Regions from separate parts of the Actinopolymorpha sp. B17G11 genome, predicted to be linked through region 1. Evidence: riboswitches for the same ligand, from Rfam matches in the RefSeq annotation. Region 1 holds a riboswitch; the other holds the start of a gene.

Region 1 (7,808 bases):
CCGACGTTCCGGAACGACCGCCACACCGCCGGATCGCCCAGCACCGTGGCGTAGTTGGCCAACCCGACGAACGGCCGCTCCACGATCGCACCGGGTGCGGCGAAGAAGTAGTCGTGGAACGACATGTAGACCGCGAAGCCCAGCGGGTAGGCGAAGACCGCCGCGAGGAACACGACGTAGGGCGCGACGAACACCGCCCCCAACGACGCTCGCCCACTGGGCTTACCGATCATCATGACGGCCCGATCCTGTCCGACCCTGCCCCGGTCCTGAATCAGGACTGGCCGGCGAGGCCGTCGATCTTCGTTGCCACCTGGTCGAGTTCGGCGTCCACCGGCTGCTTGCCGAAGATCACCGAACGCGAGTACGCGTCGCGGAACGCCTGCCAGATCTCGATGGAGTTCGCGACGTTGGGCACCTCGACCGTGCGGTCGGCCTGTGCGGCGAAGGTGGCGTACTCCTCGTGCGCGGCGAAGTAGTCCGGGTACACCTCCGAGAGGTCCGAACGCATCGGCATCTGCCCCGTCATCTCGAGCAGCTTGCCGTCCTGTTCCTCCGCTGTGGCGAACTTCAGCAGGTCCCAGGCGGTGCCGCGGTTCTTGCAGGCGGAGTACATCGCGACGTTCTTCGCGTCGGCGAACGTGTAGGTGTCCTCGGGCGAGGTGCCCCCGGAGGTCGGCACCGGGGCGACGCCCCAGTCGATCGAGTCCTTGTACGACGCGATCGCCCACGGCCCGACGATCGCCATCGCCGCCTTGCCCTCGCCGAACGAGTCGCCGTTGTAGGTCTCCTGCGAGGCGAGCTTCTCGTCGTAGAGGCTCTTCCAGAAGGCCGCGACCTGTTTGCCCTCGTCGGAGGCGAACGTCGCCTCGCCGTCCTCGACCAACTGCTCGCCTCCGGTCTCGGCCGCGAACAGCGGGTAGAAGTCGAACCAGGGTTGGAAGAACTCCGCCGTCGGTGAGGGCCAGATGGCGTAGTCGGCCGCGCCGCTCTTCACAATGGTCCTGGCGGTCTGGAGGAACTCGTCGTAGGTCTGGAGCGGCGGGTCGTCGGCGTCGATCCCGGCCTTGGCGAAGATCTCCTTGTTGTAGAAGATCATCACGGGGTTGGACTTCCAGGGCAGCTGGTAGTACTTGCCGTCGGGGGAGCGGTACTGCTCGGCACGGTCGCCGGTGCGCTCCTCGATGTAGTCCGTCGCCCCGTCGAAGTCGTCGAGCGGCACCAGGCCGCCCTGCTTCTGGAACTGCGGCACGGCGGCGGGCGCGGTGTTGAAGATCAGGCAGGGTGCGTTGCCCGCGGTGATCGCGGCACCGATCACTTCTTCCGAGCTCTTGCCCTCCGGGATCTGCTGCGCGGTGACCTTCTCCTTCGGATGGGCGGAGTTCCAGGCCGCAACCATCTGCTTGCCCCAGGCGACTTCCTGTTCGTTGTTGGAGTACCAGACCTTTATCGGTCCGCGGGCGGTGGCCGCGTCCGAGTTCGTCGTGTCGCCGCCACCGCAGGCGGTGGCCGCCAGCAGGGTCGCGGCGAGCGCTGCGGCGGATGTCGTGGCGAGGGTGGTGCGCTTCATGAGTCCTCCGGAGTAGAGCTGTGCTCCGCTGGTGGATTCCCCGTTGATGGTCTGCCCGTTGATCGGCTGCCCGTTGATGGTCTGCCTGCTGATCGGCACTGTGCGGTCGAGTTCCGTACGACGAGTTCGGCCGGGTCGAGCGCGACGTCGCTCGCGGGCTCGCCGTCGACGAGGGCGAGCAGGGTGCGGGCCGCGACCTGGCCCCAGCCGAAGACGTCCGTACGTACGGTCGTGAGGGACGGGTGGATGTGGGCGGACAACTCGGTGTCGTCGTAGCCCGTGACCGACAGGTCGTCCGGCACGGTGCGGCCGAGGCCCTGGGCCGCGCTGATGCCGGCGATGGCCATCAGGTCGTTGGCGTACACGATCGCCGTAGGTGGGTCTGGGAGTTCCAGCAGGCGGCGGGTGGCGGCGGTACCGCCGGCGGCGGTGAAGTCGCCGACCTCGATCGGAGCCTCCGGCAGACCGTGGGTCTCGAGCGCGTCGACGAACGCCTGCCGGCGTCCGTGCCCATGCAGGAAGTCATCCGGACCGGCGACGTGCGCGATCCTGGTGTGACCGAGCCCGGCGAGGTGGTCGACCACCGCGGTGATGCCCGGCCGGTCGTCGAGACACACTGCTGGAAACGAGGACGGGGTGTCCGGGCGGTTGAGCGTCACGGCGGGCAGACCGAGGTCCTCCACCAGCGCGATCCGCGGATCACCCCGACGGAGGTCGATGAGGAACACGCCGTCCACCCGGGCGTCCTGCGCGAGGCGCCGGTAGCCCTCCTCCTCCGGTGGGCCGGCACCGACCACCTGCAGGACGAGCGCCTGGCCCTGACCGGCGAGCACCGTCTCGACGCCGGCGATGAACGCGGGGAAGAACGGGTCGGACCCGAGAAGTGCCGGCTCCCGTGCGATGACCAACCCCAGAGCGAACGCCCGGGAGACCGAGAGCGACCGCGCCCGCTGGCTCGGCCGCCACCCCAGCGCGTCAGCTGCTTCGAGAATACGTACGCGGGTGGCTTCGGCGACGCCGGGCCGGTCGTTGAGAGCGAACGACACGGCCCCCTTGGAGACGCCGGCACGGCGCGCCACGTCCGCGATCGTGGGGCGCCGCTTGGCCATCACACATCCCGAGGTGAGGATCCGGACATCTGTCGTTCACTGAACCGGTTCAGATCTAAACCGGTTCAGGAACCAGTTGTCAAGGGCGTGCGTCTGTCGTCGGCGAAGGGTCAGTTGTCGAGGGGGAGCTGGCTGCTGGCCGGCCGGGGTGGACCTCGACCGACCTGTGCCCGTCCCGGGGCCGGGAACCTTGGCCAGGAAAGGCGAGCGCCCCACCTGCGGGGGGACAGGCGGGGCGCTCGGTCTGTGGGGCCGCTAGCGGCGCCGGATCAACGCAGCCGAACCTTCTCCTCGGGGAAGATGAGGTCCGGGTCGCCGCTCGAGAGGGAGTCCCGGTTGAGCGACCACAGCGACGGCCATCCGCCGTCGACGTCGTGGGAGATCGCGATGTCCCAGAGCGTGTCGCCGGTACGGATCGTGTAGGTCTCCCGCTCGGAAGGCTTGGTCGCGGTCGTGCCCTCCGAGACCGCGGTGCGCTCCCCGCTGCGGGTTGTCCGGTCAGCCGCCTCGTCGCGAGCGGCATCCTGGTCAGCGGAGTCGTCGCTGGTGGTGTCCTGGCTGGCGGTGTCCTCGCTGGTGTCCGTCGAGGTGGTCGAGTCGCCGGCCTTGTCGCTCTCATCGAGACCGAGTTCGGCCGAGCAGGCGGGCCAGGCGTTCCACCCCTGAACGTCCAGCACCTTCTCCGCGATCTCGATCTGCTCCGCCTTGGTGGCGAGGTCCGCACGTTCGGCGTAGGTCGTACCGCCGAACTCCTCCCAGGTCGTCTGGGCGAACTGCAGGCCGCCGTAGTAGCCGTTGCCGGTGTTGATCTGCCAGTCACCGCTGCTCTCGCACTGAGCGAGACGATCCCAGGTGTCGGTCGTCGCGGCCTGAGCCAGGCCGGTGAATCCGACGACGGGCACGGCGGCCGCCACACCGGTGAGCGCGGCGGTCTTCGTCACCTTCTTTGCGGTCCTGCTGGGTCGGCTCGCGCCGCGATGTCGTGCGTTCTTGGGCATGCTGGAGTGCTCCCTCTCGTCGCCTGCGGAGTGAGCTGTCGGGTTCGGGCGAGAGGAATGCCCGGCCGCACGAAAGCGGCTTCACCCCAAGGACCCTCGTAGCCTGCGCGGGTCCGTCGTTGGTTCCTCCGACTCCGCCCTCTCGATGGAAATCGGCCTTACGACACCGCTGGGCGGAGCTCGGCGAAGCGGGTCGTAATCGCGCCTGGCGCGGCGCGACCGGACAGACTCTAACGGTGTGGCCAATTCGTTAACAATCACCGATCGCGGACTATTGGCGCGGTCATTACCACCGAAACCCATGGAAAATCGGGCGATCCGGGCTGTGCGTCAGGTTCGTCCGTCGCCCTCCTGGGCCTCACGCAAAGTCCGTTTCGCACCGTTGTCATCCGTTCCGTCGACAAATGCCCAGCTCGCCTGGAAGACGGAGAATCCTGCGGCCTTCACCGCGGCGCACACCTCCGGGTCGTCGTCGACGACGACAGCCACGGGAGCGGCCGCGGCGAGCCGGCGGACCACTCCGAGCTTGACCTGTCGGGCCGGGCGGCGGTCCCCGTCACGGCGCAGGTGGAGGGGCCCCGACGGTGCGTCGTGCCTGGCCAGCCACCGTTCGGTCGTATGCCGGAGCCGTTCGGGACGGCCGGACAGGTAGACCACCTCGTGCTCGGAGGCGAGCCTCCGGGCGACGGCAAGACCCTCGGCGAACGGCGGGTCGCCGGCCGCGGCAGCGAAGAACGCGTCCCAGTCTTTCGGCCGTCGTTCCACATGCCGTAGCCGATGTCGGACATCGGCCAGGACACCGTCGATGTCGACGACGGCGTACGCACGTCCGGAGGCGGGAGGCACGTCCGGCGGAGTGGGCTGCTGGTCCGGCATGCGGAGAAGCCTTCCAGGTCGGCCAGCCGCTTCGTACCCGCGCTGACCCCTTGGGCTGGCGCTCGGGAGTTCGGAGCCGCTCGTGCCGCCGGTTGCGGGCGTGGCGGCGCGCGCATCGTCGGCGGTCCCCGCTAGCGTGCGGTACATCATGGCGATCACCTCTGCGATGACTCGTCCCGGCCCGCAGGGCACGCCTGTCACCTTCGTGCACACCAGCGACTGGCAGCTCGGCATGATGCGGCGGTTTCTCGGTCCCGAGGCCGGCGCGCGCTACAGCCAGGCCCGCATCGACGCCATCGAGCGGATCGGTGCCGTGGCGCGCGAGCACAAGGCCGCATTCGTGGTGGTGGCCGGTGACGTCTTCGACGCCAACCAGGTCGACCGGCAGGTGGTCTCGCGCGCCTGTGACGCCCTTCGCGCCATCGCGTGTCCGGTGCTGATGGTGCCGGGCAACCATGACTCCCTCGAGCCCGGCACGGTCTGGTCCAGCCCGATGCTGGCGGCGCACCTTCCCAGCCAGGTCGAGATCCTCACCGACTCCACACCCCGCCGGCCGGTCGCCGGTGTCGAGGTGGTCGGTGTTCCCTGGCGTACGCGCCGGTCGGTGAGCGATCCGCTGGGCGCGGTGGAGGGGTGGGCGGAGGTTCCGGACGCCGGCGCCGTGCGGATTCTCGTCGGTCACGGCCAGGTCGAGTCGCTCGCGGCCAGCTCGGGTGACCCGGCCCTGATCCGGCTGGAACCGCTGCAGCAGGCGATCGAGGAGAGTCGGCTGCACTACGTCGCGCTCGGGGACCGGCACTCGCTCACGTCGGTCGGGGAGACGGGGCGGATCTGGTACTCCGGCACCCCGGAGCCGACCCGGCCGGAAGAGGAACGGCCAGGCGAGGTCCTCGTGGTCGAGGTCGGTCCTCGCGACGCGTGCACCGTCACGCCCGTGTCAGTCGGCACCTGGCGGCTTCGGTCCCACGTGGTGGACGTCGACGTCGACGACGGTCTCGACGAGCTCGCCGCGTGGCTGGGAGCACAGCCGGACAAGTCCCGCACCGTCGTACGCCTTGGTGTCCAGGGCAGCCTGACGGTCGGCGGTCTCACCAGGTTGGAGATGCTGCTCGAGGCGCAGGAGGAGGTCTACGCTGCCATCCAGCGCTGGAACCGGCACTGGGCGGTGACGGTTCTCCCCGACGACGGCGACCTGGACGAGCTACCGGTGACGGGCCCCGCGCGGGCGGCCCTGGAGGAGCTTCGGATCGCGACAGGTGGCGGGGACACCCAGGCGGCCGACGCGCTCGCGTTGCTCCACCGGCTCGCGGGTGGTGTCGCATGAGCCACGGCTCTGGGCGGACGCATCGGCCCGCACGGGCAGGACGCACGACAGGAGGCGCCGGGTGAGACTGCACCGGATCTCGTTGCGGCACTTCCGGGGCGTCACCGAACGCGAGCTCGCCTTCGACACCTCCGGGGTCACGGTCATCGTGGGCGACAACGAGACCGGGAAGTCGAGCCTGCTGGAAGCGCTCGCGTTGCTGTTCGAGCTGCCGGACGATTCGAAGGCGGCGAAGGTACGCGCCGTGCAGCCGGTGGGGCGGGACGTCGGCACTGAGGTCGCCGCCGAGGTCAGCTTCGGCGATGTCCGCCTGCACTATCGCAAACAATGGTTCCGGCAACGCGCGACCGAGCTCAGGGTCGAGCCGGACGACCGGGCGTTGACCGGTCGGGAGGCCCACGACGAGGCGGCCCGGTTGTTCGGCGAGCACGTCGACCGGACGCTCTGGGCCGCACTGTCCGTCGGGCAGGAGGACAGCCTCGCCGTTCCGGTCGCCGGTTGGGTCACGGCCGTGCTCACCGCGTTGGACGACGTGGCCGGAGGCGAGGTCGACCACGGCGCCGCGGTCCCTCTGGTCGGTGCCGTCGAGGCAGAGTTCCTGCGCTACTTCACCCCGACCGGCCGCCCGACCGGCGAATACGCCCACGTGCTCGACGACCGCGACAGGGCTCGCGTGGCGGTGGCGGACGCGGAAGCAAAGCTCGGCGAGGTCGAGCAGGACGTGGAACGGGCCGAGCGTCTCGGCCGCGACCGGGAGGTCCTCGCGTCTCGGCTGACCGAGCAGGCGGCACGGGTCGGCGAGCTCGAGTCCCGCCGGCATTCCGCCTCGGAGCTGATCGGACGGGTCGAACGGCTGCGCCGGGACGCCGATCTCGCGAGGGAGCGTCGTATCGCGGCCCGTGGCGAGCTGTCGCGCCGTCACCAGCTCCGTCACGACGCGGCGAAGCGCGAGGAGACTGCGGCGGCAGCCGTGGAGGTCGCCCGCCAGGCCGGCGGTGTCCTGCGTACGGCCGAGAACGAGCTCGACCAGCGGACCGCGGCGTTGCGCACGGCCCGGGAGGACCTGGCGAACCGCCGCGCGACCGTACGCCGGTTCGAAGTGGACCTGGCCCGGCTACGCGACCGGGCCGACCTCGCAGCTCTGGAAGGGCGGTTGGCCGAGGTCGAGGCGGCCCGCGCCGACGAGCGTCGGCTGGCCTCCCAGCTGGCCCAGGCCACGATCGACGACGGCGTCCTCGAAGCGGCCGAGGCCGCGCATCGCGACGTTCTCACCGCCCGGGCGGCCCTGCACGCGGGCTCGCCGAAGCTCGTCGTGGAGCGGCTGGGCGCCGGCGAGGTCGAGGTCGGGGGCGACCCGTTCACCGATCCGACGGTCGACGTCGTCGTCGAGCGAGACACGACGGTCGCGGTGCGCGGCATCGTGGAGGTGACGGTACGGCCCGGGGCTGGTGCCGCCGAGCTGGCCGCCGCGTGCGCCGACGCCGAACATCACGAGCGGGACCTGCTCGCCGATCTCGGTGTGTCCGACATCACCGACGTCCGCCGGGCGGCACGCGCCCGTGCGGAGTCTGCACAGGCCCTGGCCGCGGCCCGCGACGCGTTGGCCCGCCGGCTCGACGGTGCATCGGCCGACGACCTGATCGCGGACCGCGACCTGCTCCGCGCGCGGTTGGACGCCGCGGTGGCGGGCCAGGACGACGGTGGGGCCGCGCCCGACGCGGACGGGTCGGCGGCGGAGTCCTCCGACGAGCTGCGTGCCGCTCTGGTCAGGGCACAGGAGGCTGAGGCGGCAGGCGCCCGGGACCTCGCCGAGGTGGAGGAGCGCGAGGCGCAGGCCCGCAAGCAGTACGAAACGGCGAGTGGCGAGGCGACCGCCGCCCGGGTCCGCGCCGAACAGGAGCTGGAACGTCGCGACGATCTCCACGCGGCGG
Region 2 (7,808 bases), on a different contig from region 1:
GTCGTGCAACGGGACCTTCGACCCTGGGGTGCGGAGAATGCGGCGACGAAAGTGAGAGATGACCACTTTCGCATCCGCGAGAAAAATGGTCACACCTGGGAAAGACTCGGCACACACGGGGGAATACCTCGTACATCAGAAAGCGACTGGAGCCAGAACGCATTCTGATACCCAGAAACGGTCGTCATCGCCGGAGCGGTCGTCGAGTGGGAAACGGGAGGCTCACTCATGGGTGACGTCGCGCGGATCACCGAGATCTCGGCCCGGTCCGCACAGAGCTTCGACGACGCGATTCGGGTAGGGATCTCGCGGGCGACGCTGACCCTCCGCAACGTCACCGGCGCCTGGGTAAAGGAACAACAGGTGAAGGTCCAAGACGGGCAGATCACCGAATACCAGGTCAATCTGCTCGTCACGTTCGTCCTGGACTGACAGCCGTCCGCAGGCCGGACCAGTTCCGCACCCGCGCGGGCGACCGTCATCGTGGGGCAGGATGCCTCGCGACGATTCGTGCGGAAGAAGGCCTGACATGCACGCGTCTGTCGGTGATCGCATCGTGGTTCGGACCGAGAGCCTCGGCCTGCCGCCACGGGAGGGAACTGTCCAGGAGGTCCTCGGCGGACCGGACGCCGAGCACTACCGCGTGGCCTGGGACGACGGTCACGAGTCCGTGCTGTCTCCGGGTCCGGACACCCGCGTGCTACCCGCCAGGGGTGGAGTCCCACGGCAGCAGGCGGCACCGGCGGCGAGGACCCGGCCCGCCGGCCCGCATGACCCGGTCGAACGCATCATGAGCAGCCCGGTCGCCACGATCGACGGCCACGACTCGCTGCGGGTCGCCGCCGAGACCCTGACCGCCGCCCACATCGGGGCGCTGATCGTGACGAGCGACGAGGACGACAGACCGCTCGGCCTCATTTCCGAACGCGACGTCGTACGCGCACTCGCCGCGGGTGGCGACCCCGACGAGGTCTGGGCGGCGGACGTGGTGGGCCTCGACACGGTGTGGGCGAATCCCACCGACTCCACGTTCGATGTGGCGAGGCTGATGCGCGACGCCGAGGTCCGGCACATGCCGATCCGATCCGGCGAGAACTGCGTCGGGATGGTCTCGATCCGCGACGTCCTCAGGATCCTGATCGGCTCGTAACCGTCGACCGCCAAAGCAATTCTCGGGGTGCATGCGCAAAGAAAGAGGGGAGCCCTTCGGCGCCCGCGGTTCGAGTCACCTTGCGCCCCCCGTTCCCCGAACCGCTTCCACCAAAGGGCTTCCCTGTCCGAATACCTCACCATCACCACGGGGTGTGCCGGACGGGCCGTTGGTCCCGAGGCGGTCGGGACATTGGCCATCGCGGGAGAACGCGTCGCCGCTCGCCTCGTCTCCACTCGGGCGTACACGGGGCGCGTCGCCGCTCGGCGCAGGCGCGGCGACGTCGCCAGTCGACGTCGCCAGTCGCTGTCACCAGCTGGAGTCGAGCGGCATCCCCTCGGTGTAGCCGGCCGCACTCTGGACACCAACAACCGCGCGTTCGTGGAACTCCTCGAGATTCGTCGCCCCGACGTAGGTGCATGAGCTGCGGACCCCGGCCACGATGGCGTCGAGGAGGTCCTCCACGCTCGGATGCTCCGGGTCGAGATACATCCGCGCACTGGAGATGCCCTCGCCGAACAACCCCTTGCGGGCGCGTTCGAACGGCGTGTCCTCGGCGGTACGGAACCGCACCGCGCGGGCCGACGCCATCCCGAAGCTCTCCTTGTAGAGCCGGCCCTCGTGGTCGCGTTGCGCGTCGCCCGGCGACTCGTACGTACCGGCGAACCACGAACCGATCATCACGTTGGCCGCCCCTGCGGCGAGTGCGAGCGCCACGTCGCGTGGATGGCGTACGCCGCCGTCGGCCCACACATGCTTGCCGAGCGCACGTGCCCGCGTGGCGCATTCGTACACCGCGGAGAACTGCGGCCGGCCCACCGCCGTCTTCATCCGGGTGGTGCACATGGCGCCGGGGCCGACGCCGACCTTCACGATGTCGGCGCCCGCGGCCACCAGGTCGCTGACACCTTCGGCGGTGGCGACGTTGCCCGCCACGATCGGCACGGACGGCTGGAGGGCGCGAAGGAGCCGGAGGACGTCGAGAGTGCGTTCCTGATGTCCGTGCGCGGTGTCGACGACCAGGACGTCCACACCGGCGTCGAGGAGCGCCTTGGCCTTGGTCTCGACGTCGCCGTTGATGCCGAGCGCGGCACCGATCCGGAGCTTGCCGGCCGCATCCGTGGCGGGTTCGTACAGGCTCGCGCGAAGTGCCCGGAGGCGGGTGAGGATGCCGACGATCCGTCCGTCCGCGTCGACGACCGGCGCGAGCCGGTGCCGGCCATCGTGCAGCTGGTTGAACGCGTCCTCGGCGTCGATGCCGGCCGGCAGGGTGAGCAGTTCGGTCGACATGATGCCGCCGAGCTGGGTGAACCGGTCGACTCCTTCGCAGTCGGCCTCGGTCACGACACCGATCGCCCGGCCGTCCTCGACGACGATGACCGCGCCGTGTCCGCGCTTGGGGAGCAGGTTGATCGCCTCGCCCACCGTTCCTGTGCGGACCATCGTGATGGGCGTGTCGTAGACGGTGTGCCGTCGCTTGGTCCAGGACACGACGTCGGCGACCACGTCGACCGGGATGTCCTGGGGGATGATGGCCAACCCGCCGCAGCGGGCCACGGTCTCGGCCATCCGGCGGCCGGAAACGGCGGTCATGTTCGCGGCGATGATGGGGAGGGTCGTGCCGCTGCCGTCGGCGGTCGCCAGGTCGACGTCGAGCCGGGACGCGACCGCCGAGCGGTTGGGTACGAGGAACACATCCGAGTACGTGAGATCCTGCTCAGGAACCCGGTCATGGAGGAAGCGCATGTCCACCCCCTTGCGTCGTCGGCGGCTGGGGTGGCCCCCAGGTAATCGAGTGTGACCGTCGCCCTCAGCATGGTCCTCGACCACTTGCAGGCTACGACTGCTCCGCAACCCGCCGCGTGGGTGTCCCGTCCACCATGCTGCCAGTCCTACGCCGGTCCCGCGACCAGGAATGTCCCGGCTGCCCGGTTGGTTGGGTCATCGGCGAGAACCCGACCGAAAGTCCGATTCGAGGAGGCCCCATGCCGTACGTCAATGTCCGGATCACCCGCGACGGCGCCACCGCCGAGCAGAAGGCCGAGTTGATCAAGGGCGTGACCGACCTGCTCGTGCGGGTCCTCGACAAGGATCCGGCGCGGACCTTCGTCGTGATCGACGAGGTGGACACGGACAACTGGGGCGTCGGAGGGATCTCCGTCAGCGAGTTCCGCCGGAACAGCACTTGACGGTACGCACGACGCGATCCATCACCCGGTTCGACCACGGCATGGGTGCCACTGCGGCAGGTGCCGACAGGTGGCGCTGCGATCAGGACCCCGGCGACGCCGGACGTCAGGCGCCCTTCGCCGTGTCGACGGCTTCGGCCACTTCGGCGTCTTCCGCGTCTTCGGCGTCTTCCGCGTCTTCGGCGTCTTCGGCGTCTTCGGCCGTGAGCTGGAACACCCGGGACTTGGAGATCCCCAGGATGCGAGCGGCGTCGCGTCCCGGCATCCCGACGCCACGCAGGAGCCTGGCGGCCCGACGCAGCGACAGCATGCGCTCGTGATGCGCTTCCTGCTCCTCGCGGGCATGCGTGTCCGCGGCGTCCAGGGCGTCGGCCACCTCATCCGGGAGCAACCAGTCGACCCGCATGTCGACCGCTGAAGCATCCCCCCCGGATGCTTCAGCGATCAGGCGGGCGGCGACGGAGGTCACCTCGTCCCATGACTTCGCGGCCGCCGCTCCCACACCGTCGACACGGATCACCCAGGCGCTGGCGTCCGGCATGTACTCGGCCGACACGTCGAACGTGGCCACGGCCAACCCCCCTTTTGCTCTCCCGTGCAGGGGCCCGCCCCCCGTAAGCGGGCCCCGCTGGCGACGCACGCTGGTCCCGCACCGTTCCCGCCGGCAGATCCCCCTGGATGTGAACCGGTTGCACGACCAACTGGACGAGAGGAAATTATCTTCCTCGCCGACTGGCGTCCAGCGGCCTGGACGTCAGGCGAGCAATCCCATTGCCCTCTCGTTGACCAGAGATTTGGCCGAAACCGCAAATCCTTCGAGCGCCGCGACCGGAAGGACTTCCAGAGGGGTCTTCAAACGGGTGACATGTCCGGTAAGAGAGAAAATCTTCCGAAGAACACGAAATGGCAACGATTGGCGATGCGGGTGCCACCTTGAAGAGACCCCGGCGGGCTGCGGTCGCCAGGACGAGCGGCAAGTTGGCGAGCGCGCCCACTCCCACCTCGGGGCCAAATGTGATCTGCATCACATGGCAGGTTCCACCGCTATCGATCATAGTAGGCGGCGGAATCCGCGAAGTCAGCCGTCGGTAGGGAGCCACAAATCGGGCTATTTCTTGCTATGAGGTATTCGTTCAATCCCCAACGGGCCTGAGGTCAAGAAGGTCTTTCTCGCAGAACGTACGCGGCAATGCGCCTAACGTGCGTCGCCATCATCGCCACGGGATGCCGGACACGCGCGGGCCGGAATTCTGGCGTACTACGACGCGCGATCGTAGCTGATGGTGACGAGGTCACTGGATAGGAACAAAGATCCTCTGTTAGGACTATCTCACCATCGATCGTGCCTATCCGGGCGCGTGACGACCCGCTTCGCCGAGCTCCGCCCAGTGGTGTCGTGTCCCCATCTCGGTTGGGCGGAGACGGAGGACCCAACGTGAGTGGAACCCCATCGCTGGTGGGGTTCTGGGGTTAAGCCGCCGTCACAGGCAGGCCGGGCATTCCTCTCGCCCGAACCCGACAGCTAACTCCGCGGGCGACGAGAGGGAACGGATCCTGCATGCCCTATAAGGCAAAACACCGCGGCACCACCCGGCGCCGAAAAGTGGCGAAGAAAGTCACCAGGACAGCCGCACTCACCGGCGTCGCCGCGGCGGTACCCATGGTCGGTTTCGCGGCACCTGCGCACGCCGCCACGGCCGACACCTGGAATCGCCTCGCGCAGTGCGAGAGTAGCGGCGACTGGAGCATCAACACCGGCAACGGCTATTACGGCGGCCTGCAGTTCGCCGGTCCCACCTGGCGTGAGTTCGGCGGCACGAAATATGCGTCCCGCGCAGACCTCGCGACCAGGGCCGAACAGATTGCCATCGCCGAGAAGGTTCTCGACGTCCAGGGCTGGAACGCCTGGCCCGCCTGCTCCCGCAAGCTCGGCCTCGACGAGGGCGACAAGGCAGGGAGCGCGGGGAGTCCCTCCAGCACCAAGACCACCAAACAGCAGCGAGCCCGGGACGGCGCGAGCGCGCGCGCCGCCAGGTCCGCCCGCGCCGCTCGGTCGGCGCCGAAGTCGGCACCGGCGCGCAAGCCGGCAGCGGGCACCTATGTGGTCCGGCCGGGCGACACCCTCTCCGGCATCGCCCGGGCGAACCGGGTGCCGGGCGGCTGGAGTGCGCTGTGGAAGATCAACCGTGGTGTGATCGGATCGAACCCGGACCTGATCCTCCCCGACGCCCGGCTGCGTCTCGTGGGCAAGGCCAGCCCGGCGAACGGTCGCGCTCCCAGCAAGAAGAGCTCGGCGCGCGACGCGGGCGCCCAACGGTCGTCGCGGTCCTCTGACCGGTCGTCGGACCAGCAGGCCGCGAAGCCAGCAGCCAAGGGTTGGGTCCTGCCACTCACGTCGTACCGCCTGACCGCGCGGTTCGGGCAGAGCGGGAGCAACTGGTCGTCATCGCACCACGGGCTCGACTTCGGCGCCAGCAGTGGTTCGCCGATCCGCGCCGTCGGAGCAGGTCGGATCGTCAGCGCGGGATGGGACGGCGCCTACGGCAACCGGATCAAGGTCCGGCACGCCGACGGCACCGTCACCCTTTACGCGCACATGTCCCGCCTGGCACGGACCTCGGGCGAGGTCGGCGCCGGGACCGTGATCGGTTACGTCGGCGCCACCGGCAACGCGACTGGCCCGCACCTGCACCTCGAGGTCCGGCCCAACGGGGGCGGTCTGAACACCGCGATCGACCCGTACGCCTGGCTCGAGAGCAAGGGCCTGCGCCCCTGAGTCGAGGAGTTCCTCCCCCGTGGCAATTCGCCTCACGGGGGAGGAATTCCGCATGAGGCCTTATGTCGGTGTCGCTCGGGTCATCAGACCACGAATTTCTGCCAGACGGCACTCGAAACTTGCCGAACTGCTGCGTAACGTGGCGCTTGGAATGACGGAGGCGCAGGTTTCCGGCGAAGACTTCACGTGAGATTCTCCGTTGACGTCGGCGCCCGCCCGTTCGTCGTCACCGACAACACCAGAAGTCCAACGCAGCAAGGACAATTGCGTCGCAGACGCTCGACTTCCACAAGGGCGTGGCGACCCGAGAGATCCCCTTTGTGGATGGTGCTGGCGGGAGATCTCGCTGACCACCGGACAGGAAACTCAGCCAGACCCCTCACCGCCGATTTCGACTCCGCACAAAGGGGGCGAAGGGGCGAGAGCAATGACAACGGATCCGCATGATCCCAGAAGGGATCAAGCACCTGGGACACGGGAGACCGAAACTGCCCAGGCTCCGGGAGTACCAGCCCAGGCAAAGCCTTCGGAGGAGACGTCGGAGCGTTCGTATGGCCGGACGACCGAACGGCCGGCCGAGCGCACCGAGCGGAGGACCGAACGGCCGGCGGGCGAGCGCGGAGAAGGGAAGGCCGGCGCTCTCGCGAAGATGCGCTCGTGGATGCCGCTCTTCGCACTCGGGTGCGTCAGTCTGATCGTGGGCATCATCGCGCTGGCATGGCCGGGCATCTCCCTCACCGCCGCGGCTGTCCTCTTCGCGATCCAGGTCCTGGTGTACGGCGTCTTCTGCTTCGCACGGGCGGCAGCCGGGGAATCGGACCGTGCCGGACCGGTCGTGATGGGATTCCTCGGGACCTTCGCGCTCATCGTCGGCGTTCTCGCGTTGCGCGATGGCGGGGCTTCGGTCGCCACCCTGGCCACGTTGTTCGGGGTGTTCTGGTTCGCCGCTGGAGCACTCGCCGTGCTGGCGACGCTCTTCGGTCCGGACCGTGGGCCTCGGTCCATGGGCCTTCCGACGCTCGCAGGGTGCCTGGCCGTCGTCGTGGGCATCATCACCCTTGCGATCGGCGGAACCTCGCTGGGCGTTCTCACGGCGATTCTGGGGATCTGGCTGCTGGTGTTCGGGGCGCTCACACTCGCCATGGCCGTCATGGCGAGATCGGCCGGGCGCGGCGCGAAAGGACGGCGGCGCGAGGCTGCTGCCGCGCACTGACCAGCGTCAGGCCTGCGGCTGGGGCGCGCCCAAGGATGGCTTGGGCGCGCCCTTAGGCTCGGTCCGCGCCGAGCATCTGGTGGGCAAGACGTTCGAGACCAGTACGGATCCGCCTCGCCGAAATCCGGCGTTCATGACGTTGGTAGGAGTAGACGTCGGGAGCGAGCGGGGCAAGCAGACTGTCGACGAGCGGGGCGGGATCGGGTACCTGCGCGTCCTTGAGCAGGGTCCGCACATGAACCCGCCAGAAGCCGTAGGCACCTGTCGCGAACCGCGCCTCCCCGACCTCTGCACCGAGCGCGAGATGGATGTGGCTCTCGAGCAGCTCGACCATCGCGGCATAGAAGGCGGCGAGCCGCTCGGCCGGCGGCGCCCCCGGGCCGAGTGGTGGATCACCGCGGAGCAGCTGCTCCTGCAGACTGCGTTCGTGTTCGTCGAGGAGGGCGCGTGCGATCGAGGCGATGTCGGGATAGCGGCGGT

What was found. A riboswitch is a leader RNA that binds a small molecule or an ion and turns the genes downstream of it on or off. The one in region 1 is predicted to bind cyclic di-AMP.
Region 2: linked by a shared signal. The riboswitch ahead of ABN028_RS30660 (transglycosylase family protein) and the one ahead of ABN028_RS17290 (transglycosylase family protein) in region 1 are both predicted to bind cyclic di-AMP.

Annotation. Positions count from the first base shown of each region.
Region 1 covers NZ_JBEFTW010000015.1:124,708-132,515, reverse strand. Annotated here, with positions in the region: gene ABN028_RS17305 (carbohydrate ABC transporter permease) at 1-236, opposite strand, end outside; gene ABN028_RS17300 (ABC transporter substrate-binding protein) at 275-1,570, opposite strand; gene ABN028_RS17295 (LacI family DNA-binding transcriptional regulator) at 1,567-2,679, opposite strand; gene ABN028_RS17290 (transglycosylase family protein) at 2,949-3,677, opposite strand; cyclic di-AMP (ydaO/yuaA leader) riboswitch at 3,682-3,845, opposite strand; gene ABN028_RS17285 (phosphatase domain-containing protein) at 4,008-4,553, opposite strand; gene ABN028_RS17280 (metallophosphoesterase family protein) at 4,702-5,877, shown strand; gene ABN028_RS17275 (ATP-binding protein) at 5,939-7,808, shown strand, end outside.
Region 2 covers NZ_JBEFTW010000043.1:44,620-52,427, forward strand. Annotated here, with positions in the region: gene ABN028_RS30635 (dodecin family protein) at 229-432, shown strand; gene ABN028_RS30640 (CBS domain-containing protein) at 530-1,150, shown strand; gene ABN028_RS30645 (GuaB1 family IMP dehydrogenase-related protein) at 1,460-2,896, opposite strand; gene ABN028_RS30650 (tautomerase family protein) at 3,136-3,339, shown strand; gene ABN028_RS30655 (hypothetical protein) at 3,446-3,910, opposite strand; cyclic di-AMP (ydaO/yuaA leader) riboswitch at 4,729-4,890, shown strand; gene ABN028_RS30660 (transglycosylase family protein) at 4,898-6,115, shown strand; gene ABN028_RS30665 (HdeD family acid-resistance protein) at 6,777-7,328, shown strand; gene ABN028_RS30670 (TetR/AcrR family transcriptional regulator) at 7,381-7,808, opposite strand, start outside.